2 regions of the Aliiroseovarius sp. M344 genome follow, and region 1 is predicted to be linked to the other one. Evidence: riboswitches for the same ligand, from Rfam matches in the RefSeq annotation. Region 1 holds a riboswitch; the other holds the start of a gene.

Region 1 (7,516 bases):
ATCCTGCCCGACCAGTTCACCGCGCGCAGCTGGATGCGCCACCGCGCAGGTAGTCTGGACGCGCTTGGTGAAACTGCCCTGATCGCGGCACTCGCTGTCACCATCGGCATGCTTCTGACCGTGGGCTGCCTTGAGACCGAGGAGCGTCGTAACCTACGCCTGACCGAACGCGGCATGTGGCTGATCTATCTGCCTCTGATCGTGCCGCAAACCGCCTTCCTGCCGGGGCTTCAGACCCTGTTTCTGAACTTTGGTCTCGACATGGGCCGCGCACCTGTCGCCTTCGCGCATCTGGTCTTCGTCCTGCCCTATCTGCGCCTGTCGCTGGAGGGGCCGTGGAAGACTTGGGACCGTCGCCAAGCCACTGTTGCCGCAGCCCTTGGCGCCAGCCCGAACCGCGTGCTCTGGCGTATCCGTCTGCCGATGCTGCTGGCCCCACTGCTGACCGCCATTGCGGTTGGGGTCGCGGTCTCTGTCGGGCAATACCTGCCCACGCTGTTGATCGGTGGGGGCCGGATCGAGACGCTGACCACTGAAGCCGTCGCGCTGGCCTCGGGCGGGGATCGTCGCGCGATTGGCGTCTTCGGTCTGATGCAGACCGCGGCGGCACTTGTGCCCTTTGCTCTGGCCTTGGCGCTGCCCGCCCTGATATGGCGCAACCGAAAGGGGCTTTTGAATGGCTGACGGGCTGCATCTGGACCGGGTAGAAATCACCCAAGGCGGCAAGCGCCTGATATCCGTCGACACCCATGTCGCCCCCGGCGCGGTGCTGACGATCATGGGGCCAAGCGGCGTGGGAAAATCCACGCTTCTGTCGGCCATCATAGGCACGCTGGACCGAGACTTTACGCTCGCGGGCCACATCCGCCTGATGGGCCGCGACCTGACCCCCCTGCCCCCGGACGAGCGCTGCGTCGGCATCCTGTTTCAGGACGCGCTGTTGTTTCCGCATCTGAATGTCGGGGCCAACCTTGCCTTCGGCCTGGCCCAGGGCGGGACCCGGACCGAGCGCCGCGCCAAGATCGACGCCGCTCTGGCCGAGGTTGGGCTGGACGGCTTTGCCGACCGTGACCCCGCCACCCTGTCCGGCGGGCAACGCGCGCGGGTGGCGCTGATGCGGATGCTGTTGTCAGAGCCCCACGCATTGCTGCTGGACGAGCCATTTTCAGGTTTGGATGCGGAACTGCGCGGGCAGGTGCGGCAACTGGTCTTTGACCATGCAAAGGCACGGGCTTTGCCGGTGCTGCTCGTGACCCATGATCGAGAGGACGCCGAGGCGGCGGGTGGCGCAGTTATTACACTGGGCTAGACCCTATTGCCGCTCCAGCACCCGGTTCTCCAGCCGATACGCATCAGGCGCAATCTCGGCGCGGAACTCGGGATCATGGCTGACCAGCAGGATGGCCTGATCGACTCCCTTCAAGATACCGACCAAGCGGGCATAGTTGTCCGGGTCCAGCGCATTGGTCGGCTCGTCCAGAATCAACACCTCCGGCTCCATCGCCAGCACCGTCGCCAGTGTCACCAGACGCTTCTCGCCACCTGACAGTTTGTGGGTCACGCGGTCGCGCAGATGGGTCAGGTTAAGCCGCGCCAGAATGTCATCGACAACCGCCACCGCCTCGTCACGTGTCTTGCCCAGATTAAGCGGTCCGAAGGCGATATCCTCGGCCACCGTCGGGCAAAACAACTGGTCATCTGCATCTTGGAACACAAGGCCAACGCGGCGGCGCAGCTCGTGAAAATCCGCCTCGGCCACACGCGGCTTGCCAAAGGCCGTGATGGTGCCCTGTGTGGGATGTAGCAGCCCCATGATGATCTTCAGAAGCGTGGATTTTCCCGCACCGTTCGGGCCGATCAGGGACACACGTTCGCCGGGACGAAGCCGCATCGAAGCCCCCTCCAGCACCGGGTCCAGCCCGGGATAGGCAAAGTGGATGTCCGACAGCTCAATGCACGGCATATGCGACCTCGGCCCAGACAAGGGCCGCAAGGGCTGTGCACAGCGCGGCGGCAAACAGCAGGTCCGCGCGGGTCAGGCGGAATTCATCCAGCAGCACGATGCGGCCCGAAAAGCCCCGGCATTTCATCGCCGCCAGAATACGCTCGGACCGTTCGATGGCGCGCACCAGCATCATCCCAACCAGATAGCCATAGCTGCGATAGGTGTGCCAGTTGGTGCCGGGTCGAAACCCGCGCAGCTTCATCGAGGTTCTGAGCCGCAGATATTCTTCGCGCAGCACATCGATATATCGGATCGTGAACATCATCAGATGCACCAGCCGTTCGGGCGTTTTCAGCGCAAACAGCGCATGTCCCATCGTCACCGGCTCCATCGAGCCGACCATGGTCATCACCGCCAGAATAACCGCATTGGCCGTCAGGCCAATCTCGACAGCCCGCCACAGACCTTCCCAACTGGCCGAAACGCCCCACACTGTGAACATCGGCGTGCCGGGCATGGTGAACGGCAACAGCACCAGCATGAAGATGATGAATGTGTCCATCATCGCCATGCGCCGCAACGTTTTCTGAAACGGCAGGCCCGAGATGGCCAACAACCACATCGACAGCACCATCGCGCCGGACAGCACGCGCAGATCAGACAGTCCAACAATGGTGACCGCGCAGATCACCGTGACCACGATGCGCATGCGGGGATCAAGCGTGGTGATGGCAGACCGAAACCCGCCAAACCCGGAAATCGCCTTGTCATCTCCGGTCAGAACATAGGTCATTTCTGGGCCTCCAGTTTACGGCGCGCAGCAATATAGAAGCCCAGACCGAACAGCCCAAAAATATAGCCCAACCCGCCCAGAACGGACTGGAAATTCGACTTGTTCTTGAAGGCTGTCAGTTCCTGGCGGATCGGGCGCAATTCGTCGCGCAGCATGGTCGCTATCTCGGCGCGGGTAACGTCCGATATTCCGGCAGTCTGCGCCATGGTGTCGGGCGCGCCGGACAGAACCGAGGCCCCGGCGCTGTCAGTGGCGGCCGTTTGACCAAGGATGGCCGCGACATCTGCCGCGCTCATCATGGTTTCGGCCACATGCCCTGCCCCAAGATCACCGCGAAAGATATGCGTGACGGGCTGGCTTGGGGTGAACAGAAAGAACCCGTCCGCGTCGGTGCGCGTTTCGCCAAGCTTGTTGCCCGCCTCGTCAAAGACCTCAACCACCAGATCGGCGGCCATTTCGCCGCTGGACAGGCCAATCTCGCCCTCGATCGCATCGCCGGACGGAAAGACCGCGGCAATCACGTTATGCGCCATGGCAGGCAGCGGTGTCATAAACACCAGCAACAGAAGCACAGACCGGATCATGCCAATCGTCCTTTCGACACAAGGAACAACTCAGGCTTCACCCGGCGGGCCAGGAAAATAGCAGCACCGGTCAGCAAGGCTTCGACCACCATCACCGGAATATGGGCGATGAACACCAGTTTCGCGGCCGCTGTGAACTCGTCCCCGGACAGCATCAGCGAAAAGGCCACGGCCAAAGTGGTGACCGCAATGGCAAAGCCGCCGCCGATCCCGCCCCAGATCGCGCCCTGCATGGGCGATCCGCGCGACACCAGCGGGCGAAACAGCAGGCCCGCCAAGACGGCGGGTCCCGCGATATTCACCGCGTTCACGCCCAGCACAGTCAACCCGCCAAAGCCAAAGAACACCGCTTGCAACAACAGCCCCACAAACAGCGCCGGAAACGCCGCCCAGCCCAGCACCAGCCCCGCCAATCCGTTCAGGATCAGATGGACCGAGCTTGGACCGATGGGCACATGGATCAGCGAGGCGACAAAGAAGCTGGCCGACAACACCCCTGCCACCGGGATGCGTTCCAACGGCAAGTGTTTCAGGCCTATCGCGATGCCACCGACCGCCGCAATCGCGCCGCCGATCACCACCGGGTTCGCCAGGGCGCCGTCTACGATATGCATGACAACCCCCTCACTTCAGGTCCTCGGCGCGGATCCAGATCACCGCATCCTGTGACAGCTCTTTGCCTTCGTGTTCCGTGACCGGACCAGACCCTAACGCGGCGAAACCCCAGTAGCCCGCTTTGGGAATGCCGAAGGTGAAGACACCGTTGTCATCCGCAATCGCAACCACCGCCCCGCCCGGCATGGGGTGTGCTGTTGGATCAGAGGTCGAAAAGAACTCTAGGTTAGGTTCGGCCGCCATATATTCAACTTCGATCTCGGCCCCGGGCACAGGCTGACCATCCGCCAACACCTGACCCGAAAAAGTCGAGCCAACAATCACGTTGTAAGGCTTGTTCAGCGGCAGGATTTCGGTGGGCAACCCGACCGGTTGATCCCAGTCGGTGGGCAACGTGTTGCGGTTCAGAACGACCTTGGCGATCTGCTGGATAAAGATATCCTCGCTTTGCTCGTAATACGGCGCAGGCACAGTCACCACGACATAGTCGCCCGAGCGTTTGACGGGGACAGTGGCACGATACGCCGCGGCCTCGTTCGTGGCCCCCTTGAACCGCGCAGGCTCCAGCCGATCTGACAGATCAACCTTGTCGCCATTATGCACCATGAAAAACTCGAGCGGTTGACCCATGTCCATAACATGGCCGTTCTCAAACGGGTGCCAGAATATCAGACCCATGGGCACGTCGCCCGGGCGGTCAATCATCGCCTCTTCGGTATAGTTCAGCTGGAAATGCGCAGACGCAGTGACCGGCAAGGCTAAGGCCAAAATGGTGGCCAGAAGGTTCAGTTTCATGTCGTCCTCTTTGGGTTGGCGGGCGGGTGCCTGCACAAAAGAAGGAACAACGGGGACAATGGCTCGGGAAGGTCTGGTGACCGCCGGGCCAGACGCGCACCCCGGCGTCCGGTAGGATATGGGCAAATGCCCAGCGTCCGGCAGGTCTCCTGACTCGCGGGTCTTCGCTTGGCTGGCCTTCCCGGGGCAAACCCCAGTGGCAAATTCAGCTTCGCTCGCCGCTCACAGTTGCGGGGGCAGTTACGGGTTTGGCGCCTAATGGCTACACCTCACCGTATTCCCTATTACTACCGTGGTGCCTCTGCACACACGGAACCGATCGCATAACTTCCATGTCAGAAACGCGGGGGCCGAGTCAAGCGGATGCAAAGCGTTGCCAGCGGATCAGCTACGACACGTTCTGTCGCAATCAAGCGAGTTGCCGCACTCTTTGTTCAGTACAGCTTTGCGCATCTGCGAATGTTGATTCACAGAAAAATTTAGCGATTACCAAATGCCGCAGTACAACAAGATCGTTTACAATATCGCCACCGGGGATGCCACTTACCCACATAGCGGCAATTTCACCATACGGGTCGCCGGAAAAATCACGGTCGACGATTCCAACGGCGCCGGTGACGCCGTTTTTGGCGATCTAACCCATACAGGTGGTTTCGACGCTGCCGAACAGGATGTCGTCGCCTCAACCGTTGCCGGAATAGACATCGGTGATACCGTTGATCTTCGTTATAAATATACCATCACCGGCTCGGATGGATCGAGCGGGACTGTCTATTTTATTGCGACCAACGGCACTGCTGATTATGGCCGGCTGATGTTGTCCAACTTCCCGTTGCGGACTGGCGTCACCTATACATTTCGCACATTCAATACCGATGGTGCCACGGCTTACGCCAATCTCGTTCCGTGTTTCACAAGCGGAACTTTTATCGCAGCTGCCGATGGCGACCGGTTGATTGACGACCTGAAGCCGGGCGATCTGATCAAAACACGTGATCACGGTTTGCAGCCCTTGCGCTGGATCGGTCGGCGCACTGTCCTTGCTAAGGGAAAGAACGCACCGATCCTTATCAAGAAGGGCGTGTTGGGAGATCACGATGACTTGGTTGTGTCGCAGAACCACCGAATGTTGATCGTTGCCGCCGCCGCAGATTTGTATTTCGGCACGCCAGAGGTTTTGGTCGCTGCAAAGCACCATTTGGCAAACAAAGGCGTCAGCCTGCAGGAAAATGGGACTGTCACTTATTTCCATCTACTGTTTGACCAACACCAGATCATCACGGCGAATGGCGCCCAAAGCGAAAGCTTTTTCCCGGGCGAAAATGCGTTGAATGCATTGGAGCACGACGTGCGCCAAGGGGTATTGGCGCTGTTTCCCGAATTGGCAGCGTTCGACACATCAACGGCCTGGAGATCGGCCCGCCCGGTCCTGAACCGTAAAGAAGCCGCCGTTCTGAACCTGCATTTATTCTGACTACCAGCGCGTTAATTTCGGGCTCAGCGCGTGACATAGGAATGCTGGCATGCCTTGCTGGCTGATTGCTCGCGGGGGAAACCTCGTCTAACCACACCCATGAGGCCACTCTAACCTATTGAATTTTTTATATTTTTCTAAGCCCTTTTTGCTCAGCCTCGCGATATGTGGATACGTCACTGGAAACACGCCGCACCAACCGTCGACACGCAACACCAGCCCGCCGGGAATGATTACCGCGCCAGACGCGAATTCGGCTTGATGAGTGTCGTGTTATAAAGCTGGTCTCACTTTCCCCGTCGCTTGGCGATGTGGTGAAAAAGACCGAATACCGCCGCGAAGGTCGCGATAGCTGCGAGGATTTTCCACTCCACCCGTCCAACCTTACCAACAAAGGCTTCGATGGCCGTACCGATCGCGCCGCGGTTTCTTGACCCCGTCCGTGCCGCGATACTAGCTTGGGCAATCTCTTTGACGCAAGCACACACAGTGGCCACAAGGTATTCTCGGGTCGGGGTGTTTTCAAACGATCTGGGCCGTCCAACTGGCAGGACAATCGCACCTTTAGGGGTCGACAGTCGCGGTTTTCTGGTGACGGATGCGGGTCCGCCAGTGCCATACAGTGTCGCGTCCCTAGATAACGAGGTCATGCATGTCCATCCCCCCTGCCCCCGCCATACTGGCCGCGCGCAATGCGGTGATCGCGATGTTCGTTCTGAACGGCACGCTGTTTGGCCTTTGGGCGTCGCGCATTCCGACCGTCTCGGCGAAATTGTCGCTGGATCCCGGCGCGTTGGGCATGTTGTTGTTGCTGATGGGCGGCGGTGCGATTGCTGCCTTTCCGCTGGCCGGGCGTTGGGTTGACCGGCACGGTGCGGCGACCACAACCGTCTGGGTCGCATTCCTCCACGCCCTGTCGATCCTTGGCATCGGGCTGGCACCAAACCTCGCATCGCTTGCCGTTGCATTGGCCTTCTTCGGGGCCACCCATGGCGCGATGGATGTGGCCATGAACAGCTGGGCGGGCGCGGTTGAGCGCCACCTGCCCCGCCCGATGATGTCGCGCTTTCACGCCTCGTGGTCGGTGGGCGCAGGGATCGGTGCCGCGTCTGGCTTTGTTGCGATCAAGCTTGGCTTGCCGGTGCTGGCGCACGGTGCGCTTGTGATCGGCGTTGTGGCAGCCATCAGCCTTTGGTTGGCAGTTAGGCCCTCCAGATCGCCGCTATGGGCTCCTGAACCGGCCTCCAGCGCCGCTCACGCGCCATTGTTCACCCTTCCAAAGGGTCCGATGGTGCTGGTCGGGCTGCTAG
Region 2 (7,516 bases), on a different replicon from region 1:
GACGCGCCCAATCTCGTCATCCAGCGTGCGGATCACCGGGCGTTCCGGGCGCGAGTGGTCGTTGTGATAAATCGGCCGGTCGCGCCCTTGCAGCGTCGACACCGCCGCCGCTGCACCGCCTTCGAACTGGTAATAGTCATCGCTGTCCAGAAGGTCGTGCTCGCGATTGTCTTGGTTCTGCACAATAGCTTCGACCTGACCCAAGCGCGCCTCGAACCCCTCCCGGTCGCGCGCACCTTCGCCGCCCGCGCCATAAGCATAGCCACCCCATTCCAGATAAGCATCGGCCAGATCTGCTTTGTTGGCCCAAAGTCGTTCATCTATCATTGCCTGTAGTCCCGCGCCATAGGCACCCGGCTTTGATCCATAGACCCTGTGCGCGGCCTCACCCGCCCGAACGCGCGCGGCGGCCGGGTTCACGTCATCGGGTTCGTCCAGCGCCTGCACGGCGCGCGCGGCGCTATCGACCAACGAGATCAACTGAGGGAACGCATCGCGGAAGAAGCCCGACACGCGCAAGGTCACGTCCACACGCGGACGGCCCAGCGCGGTCACGGGGATCACTTCAAACCCTGTCACCCGCCGGTTGGCGCTGTCCCATTTCGGCTTCACGCCCATCAGGGCCAATGCTTGCGCGATGTCATCTCCGCCGGTGCGCATATTCGCCGTGCCCCACGCGGTGACCAGCATCGCGCGTGGCCAGTCGCCATGGGTTTGCAGGTGTTTGTCAATCAACAGGCTGGCCGATTTCCAGCCCAGCGCCCAAGCGGTCGGGGTCGGCACGGCACGGCTGTCGACGGAATAGAAATTGCGCCCGGTGGGCAGCGTGTCCAATCGTCCGCGAGTCGGCGCGCCGGATGGCGCGGGGGCGACGAATTGCCCTGCAAGGGCGGTGAGCAGCCCCGCTTCTTCGCCGGGGCCGCAGGCTGCCACATTTGGGCGCACGCGTTCTTTGATCTCATTCAGAACGGCGGTGCTGGCGCTGCCCGGTGCGGGAGCTTCTCGGTCCAGAATACGGGCGGCCAATTGCTCCAGCCGCTCAACTGTATCGCCGTTGCTGCGCCAAGCATCATCACCAGATAGGATGTCAGGCCGCGGGCCGCCCCACGGCTCGGCCATCTCGCAATCCAACGGGTCGAACTTCAGATCAAGATCGGACGCCAAGGCCCGGATCAGCGACGCGTCCCCACCATCGCCTGTTCCGCGCGGCACCCGCACCAAAGCTTGCACCAAGTCACGCTCCAACCGCCCCTCAGGCGACTGTCCAAACACGTGAAGACCATCGCGGATTTGCGCCTCTTTCAACTCGCACAGATAGGCGTCCAGCTTGGCCAGATCCTGATCCTCATCATCCCCCGCCATACCGACATCGAGATCCAGCCCGGTGGCAGAGGTCAGGCTCAGGATTTCACGGCGAAGATGGGTAATCCTGCGCGGGTCGACCCCGGCCGCCTCGTAATACTCGTCCACCAGCGCTTCCAGATCGCGCAGCGGCCCATAGGTTTCTGCCCGCGTCAATGGCGGCGTCAGATGGTCAATGATGACGGCCTGTGACCGGCGCTTCGCCTGCGTGCCTTCGCCCGGGTCGTTGACAATGAAGGGATAGACATGCGGCGTTGGACCCAGCACGGCCTCGGGCCAGCATTCGCCCGACAGCGCCACCGATTTGCCCGGCAGCCATTCAAGGTTGCCATGCTTGCCCATGTGAACCATCGCATGCGCCCCGAAGGTGTGACGTAGCCAGAAATAGAAGGCGAGGTAGTTGTGCGGCGGCACTAGGTCGGGGCTGTGATAGGTATCGGTTGGGTCAATGTTGTAACCGCGCGCGGGCTGCACACCGACGACCACATTACTATGTTCAATCACCGACAGGGCGAAAGACCCGCAGTCGACGTCGCCGGGGGTATAGAACGGATCAGCTTCGGGTTTGCCCCAGCGCGTTTCAATTGCCTCGCGCAACGCCCATGGCAATTGTCCATAGCTGATCTGATAATCCGCCATCGACAGGGTGACACCGCCTGTGCGGGTGGCGCGATCTGTCAGCCAGTTGGTTGGACCTTTCATCACGGCTTGCATCAATGCGTCGCTGTCTGCGGGCGCATCTGCGACACGATAACCTTCGGTCTTTAGTAACCTCAACGCGTGCACCACGGCGGCGGGTGTATCCAGCCCAACACCGTTGGCCAGCCGCCCGTCCTTGTTGGGATAATTCGCCATGATCAACGCCACGCGCCGGTCGGCTGGTGCAGCCTGCCGCAACTTTGCCCAGCTTGCGGCTAGGTCGGCCACGAATTGCACCCGGTCACCGCGCGCGCGATAGGTTGCAATGGGGCACTCTGTAGCCTCGTCAAAGAAAGCCTCACCCTTGAAGCTGATCGCACGGGAAAGGATACGGCCGTCCACTTCGGGCAATGCCACATTCATCGCGATGTCGCGCGCCGACAGACCGGTCAGACCCTCCTCCCACGCTGCTTCGCTTGACCCAGCCAGAACGACCTGAAAAACCGGCGCGGCTTGGCACCAAGGCATCTGGAAGGGGTTTGCGGATTGCGCTGTGTCGCCCACATGCGGCGACCCCACCGCAAAGGACGTGCAGTTCAGGATCACATCCGGGGCGGCTTCGGTGAACAGATGCTCCATCGTCGCGACCGATACCGGGTCCTTCAACGATGCGACAAAGACAGGCAGTGGATTGAGGCCTTGCCGCAACAACGCCCGCACGAGCCGGTTGATCGGGTTTAAGCCCGCGCCCTGCACCAGCGCACGGTAAAAAACAATCGGCACAACGGGCGCACCATCGGTCCAGTCTGCTTGCGCTGCGCTCAGATCGGCGACGCCCGCCCCCGGCCAATAGACGCCGGCGCGCAACAATGGGCGCGCGGCTTCAGGTTTTTCTCCGCCATCCAGAATAGTCTTCGCATAAGCAAGAAACCCAACCGCGTTCTCGGGCCCGCCTTCAACCAGATAGGCCCAGAGCGCATCGTAATCCTCGTCTGACACGGTCGACATCGCCCGCAATTCTGCGTCCGGCTTGTCGTCACCGGGCAACAGCGCCAACGGCACGCCTGCGTCGCGCAAATGCGCCGCATACTGTTCTGCCCCGTATTTCCAATAGCCAACGCCACCCAGAACACGGGCAATCACCAGTTTGGATTTGGTTGCGCAATTATCGATATGCAGATCAACCGACATCGGATGCGCCAGATGCATCATGTTGGCCAGTCGCAATCCGGGCGCGCCTTCCATCTCGGCGCGCGCCTGCGACAGCCCGGCCAGTTCGGTATCCGCCGCCGAAATGAACACGACATCCGCAGGCGATTGCCCCAGATCGACGGGTTCTTTCCCATCGTCGATGGAACCGGGTGTGGCTGCAAGAAGATGCATATCGCGTCCCTTGAAATAAGGTGTTATGGACCGGGCAAACAGTCACCCGATCAAGGTAGAATTATGGACTATAAAGCAGCCGGCGCGCCCAAGCCCGCCAAAGGAACACCGCGCCATTCCGAACACAATGCGCGCGGCACCGAGAAGAACCCCCTGAACCGCAAGGACGACAAAGCCGCCCTGCTTGCGCGGATGAAAGCTGCCGCCGAAAAATCCAAGAAGGACTGAGCGACAGTCACAGCGCCTTCTCCATGAAAATCGAGCTGGCGGCGTTCATATACCGTCCAAACGGCCCACAATTTGTGAACCCGGCCCGTTGATAAAGACGGTGCGCCGCGTGCAACGCATTGCCGGTTTCAAGCTTCATCGCGCTTAACCCCTTTGCCCGTGCGGTGTCCTCAAGTTCCGCCAAAAGCGCCTCGCCGACCCCCCGGCTACGCGCTTCGGTCGAGACGAACATCGACTTCACCTCGCCGTAACCACCCGCTTCATAAAGGGCCGCGGTGCCCAGCACCTTGTCCCCTTCACGCGCCATGAAGAACGAAATTTCGGGTGCACAAAGCTGGTCGATGTCCAAATAGAAATTATCCTCGGACGGAAACAGCTCTTCCATCAATGCATGGCTTTGCTTCAGCAGAGCCACCGCCCCCGGGTCGCGGGGGTCACCGGGGACGATTTCGATGGTCATGCCACCAGTGCCCTTTCGATCGCGATACGGTCCAGACCGGCTTGCCCGATGACGACCAAACGGGTTTCGCGCGGTTGCGTCCCAAATGGTTGGTCGAAATAGGTATCAACCCGCGGGCCAACTGCTTGCAGAGTTAGCCGCATTGGCTTGCCGGACACCGCCGCAAAGCCTTTCAGACGCAAGATGTTATGGTCCCGGATGGTTTGGGCCACTTGTTCGGCGAAGGCCGCCGGATCGGTAACTTCTGTACGGGTAACAACAAAGCTTTCAAACGCGTCGTGGTCATGATCGTGATGGTGATCATCTTCATGGTCGTGGTCATCATCATGATGGTCATCATCGTGGTGGTGATGGTGGTGAATTTCATGGCGTGCGGCCATGTCGCCTTCGGCACCAACACCCTGCCCCAACAACACCTCGACCGGCAGCGCACCCATCGAAGTACGCACAACTTGGACACCGCGACGTGCATCGGCGGACAACTTGCCCACCAAAGCATCGGCTTCGGCGTCACCCAACAGGTCGGATTTGTTCACCACAATCATGTCAGCACAAGCGACCTGATCGGCAAACAGTTCTGACAGTGGGGTCTCGTGATCAAGATTCTCATCCGCCTTCCGCTGCGCTTCTACCGCCGCGAGATTCGAGGCAAACTGACCATCAGACACAGCCTTGCCATCCACCACCGTCACCACGCCATCCACGGTGACACGGGTCGAAATCTCTGGCCACTGAAACGCACGCACCAAAGGCTGTGGCAACGCCAGCCCCGAAGTTTCAATCACGATGTGGTCAGGGGGCGTGTCGCGGTTCAGCAACTTTTCCAGCGTCGGGATGAAATCCTCGGCCACCGTACAGCAGATGCAACCGTTCGACAGCTCCATGATGTCATCTTCGCTACAGGTTTCATCCCCGCAGCCTTTCAGGATGTCACCATCGACGCCCAGATCGCCAAATTCATTGATGATCAACGCGATGCGCTTGCCGTTTGCATTGTCCAGCATGTGGCGGATCAAAGTGGTTTTGCCCGCGCCCAGAAAGCCCGTGACAACGGTGGCCGGTATTTTGCTTTGCATCTTGTCCTCCAAGCCCCGTCTCCCCGACGGGTGGGTTTCGTTGCGCATGGCAGGTCTCCTGGCTTTGCGGGTCGACGCGTCCGTCCGCCTTCCCGGCCTTGTGGCCAGTGGCATCAGGTGGACGCTCGCCGCTTACAGTCGCGGGGGCGGCTGCAGCATCGGGTCCCGGATTGGGTCACCCTCACTGCATTCCCTATTCTCCCCTAAGTGGGGAACCATGCGGACCCTGTTTGCCGTGTGCCGCTTGTCAGGGTCAAGACGGAAACCGACCTGAAACCGCTCTTTGGCGGCGATGTTCAACATGCCGAGCAGCTGAAAAGCAATATCTTGTGGATAACCCGGCAAAATTATCCATATGTCGCGGTCAGTCGTTGACTCACCCCCAATCCCCCGAAAAACTCGGAGCCTGAAAAGAATCAACGATGAGGCAGACCGCTTGCGGTTTTCAAAGCTCCGACTGAATGGCTTCAAAAGCTTCGTGGACCCGACCGATCTGGTGATCGCGGATGGGTTAACAGGCGTGGTCGGGCCCAATGGATGCGGCAAATCGAACCTGCTTGAGGCACTGCGCTGGGTGATGGGCGAGAACCGCCCGACCGCCATGCGAGGCGGCGGGATGGAGGATGTGATCTTCGCGGGGGCCTCGACCCGTCCTGCCCGCAACTTTGCCGAAGTCGCCCTGCTGCTCGATAACAGCGAGCGGTTGGCGCCCTCGGGTTTCAACGACAACGACAATCTTGAAATTGTGCGCCGGATCACACGGGATGCCGGGTCGGCTTACAAGGTCAACACCAAGGATGTGCGTGCGCGCGATGTGCAGATGCTGTTTGCTGACGCGTCAACCGGTGCGCATTCCCCGGCCTTGGTTCGTCAGGGCCAGATCAGCGAGCTGATCAACGCAAAGCCCAAATCGCGCCGCCGCATTCTGGAAGAAGCGGCCGGCATCTCTGGCTTGTATCAACGACGTCATGAGGCCGAGTTGAAACTGAAAGGCACCGAGACAAACCTGTCGCGTGTCGATGATGTGATCGAACAACTTGCTTCCCAGTTGGGCCAATTGGCCCGGCAGGCACGTCAGGCAGCCCGGTATCGCACCATTGGCGATGATCTGCGCAAGGCTGAAGGGCTGCTTCTGTATCGTCGCTGGAAAGAAGCGGACGCCGCCCGCGCGCAAGCCGAAGCTCAACTGACCGACCGCGTCAAGGCCGCAGCAGCGGCAGAGGGAGCATCGCGCGCCGCTACGAAAGCGCGGCAAGAGGCTGAGGATCGCCTGCCGCCACTTCGCGAAGAAGAAGCAGTGGCAGCCGCCATCCTGCAACGTCTGCAAGTGCAGCGTGACCAGTTGTCGGACCAAGAGGCTCAAGCCCGACAGCGCATTGAAACCCTGACCTCGCGGATCGCCCAGTTGTCGCGCGACATCGAGCGCGAAAGCGGCCTGAACAAGGATGCTGGCGAAACGATCGAACGGCTGGACTGGGAACAGGCGCAGATCGCCAAAGCCTCTGATGGGCATGAGGCCGCCCTGGAAGCCGCCAATGCCGAGGCGCGTGAGGGGGCTGCGATTTTGCAGGAGCGCGAAGGTGATCTGTCCCAGTTGACCGAAGATGTGGCCCGCCTGTCGGCGCGGCACCAATCTGCCCACCGCCTTCTGGAAGACAGCCGCAAAACGCTTGAGAAAAGCGAAGGAGAGGCTGAACGCGCCCGCGCAGCCATGGACGAGGCGAAGGTTGCCCTGGGCAAGGCCGGTGCGGATTACGAAGCCGCCAAGGCCGCCGAAACCACAGCGACCAAAGCCGCTGCCGCCGCCGAGGCCGCTCTGATTGCCGCAGACGAAGCGCGTGATGAAGCGCAAGCCCGCGAAGCAGATGCCCGCGCCGCGCGTTCGTCGGCCGAAGGCGAAGTCAACGCACTGCATGCCGAGGTGCAGGCCCTTGCACGATTGGTCGAGCGTGACGCGTCTGAAGGCGGGCAGGTTCTGGACGATCTTCGGGTAAAGCCGGGTTATGAAAAGGCTCTTGGCGCGGCGCTGGCGGACGACCTGCGTGCGCCAGAAATCGATGGTGATGCGCCGTCCGGCTGGGCCTCTTTGCCAGCATATGCGCAATCACAATCACTGCCGGATGGCGTCAACGCGCTGTCCAACTACGTGACTGTGCCAGAGGTGCTGGCCCGCCGAATGAGCCAGATTGGTCTGGTCAGCACAGCAGACGCCAGCCGCCTGCAAGCTGACCTGAAACCCGGCCAGCGCTTGGTGTCGATGGAAGGCGATTTGTGGCGCTGGGACGGTTTTCGTGCAGCGGCAGAGGATCAGCCGTCAACCGCCGCGTTGCGGCTCGAGCAGCTAAACCGCCTGCAAGAACTCAAGCAA

The links. A riboswitch is a leader RNA that binds a small molecule or an ion and turns the genes downstream of it on or off. The one in region 1 is predicted to bind cobalamin.
Region 2: another riboswitch for cobalamin. It lies ahead of cobW (cobalamin biosynthesis protein CobW); the one in region 1 lies ahead of K3556_RS15760 (DUF4198 domain-containing protein).

The regions. Positions count from the first base shown of each region.
Region 1 covers NZ_CP081154.1:10,112-17,627, reverse strand. Annotated here, with positions in the region: gene K3556_RS15790 (ABC transporter permease) at 1-684, shown strand, start outside; gene K3556_RS15785 (ATP-binding cassette domain-containing protein) at 677-1,309, shown strand; gene K3556_RS15780 (energy-coupling factor ABC transporter ATP-binding protein) at 1,313-1,963, opposite strand; gene cbiQ (cobalt ECF transporter T component CbiQ) at 1,950-2,738, opposite strand; gene K3556_RS15770 (cobalt ABC transporter permease) at 2,735-3,322, opposite strand; gene cbiM (cobalt transporter CbiM) at 3,319-3,936, opposite strand; gene K3556_RS15760 (DUF4198 domain-containing protein) at 3,947-4,732, opposite strand; cobalamin riboswitch at 4,854-5,067, opposite strand; gene K3556_RS15755 (Hint domain-containing protein) at 5,226-6,206, shown strand; gene K3556_RS15750 (hypothetical protein) at 6,494-6,856, opposite strand; gene K3556_RS15745 (MFS transporter) at 6,859-7,516, shown strand, end outside.
Region 2 covers NZ_CP081153.1:367,944-375,459, reverse strand. Annotated here, with positions in the region: gene cobN (cobaltochelatase subunit CobN) at 1-3,384, opposite strand, end outside; gene K3556_RS01690 (hypothetical protein) at 3,448-3,612, shown strand; gene K3556_RS01685 (GNAT family N-acetyltransferase) at 3,620-4,072, opposite strand; gene cobW (cobalamin biosynthesis protein CobW) at 4,069-5,148, opposite strand; cobalamin riboswitch at 5,179-5,383, opposite strand; gene smc (chromosome segregation protein SMC) at 5,585-7,516, shown strand, end outside.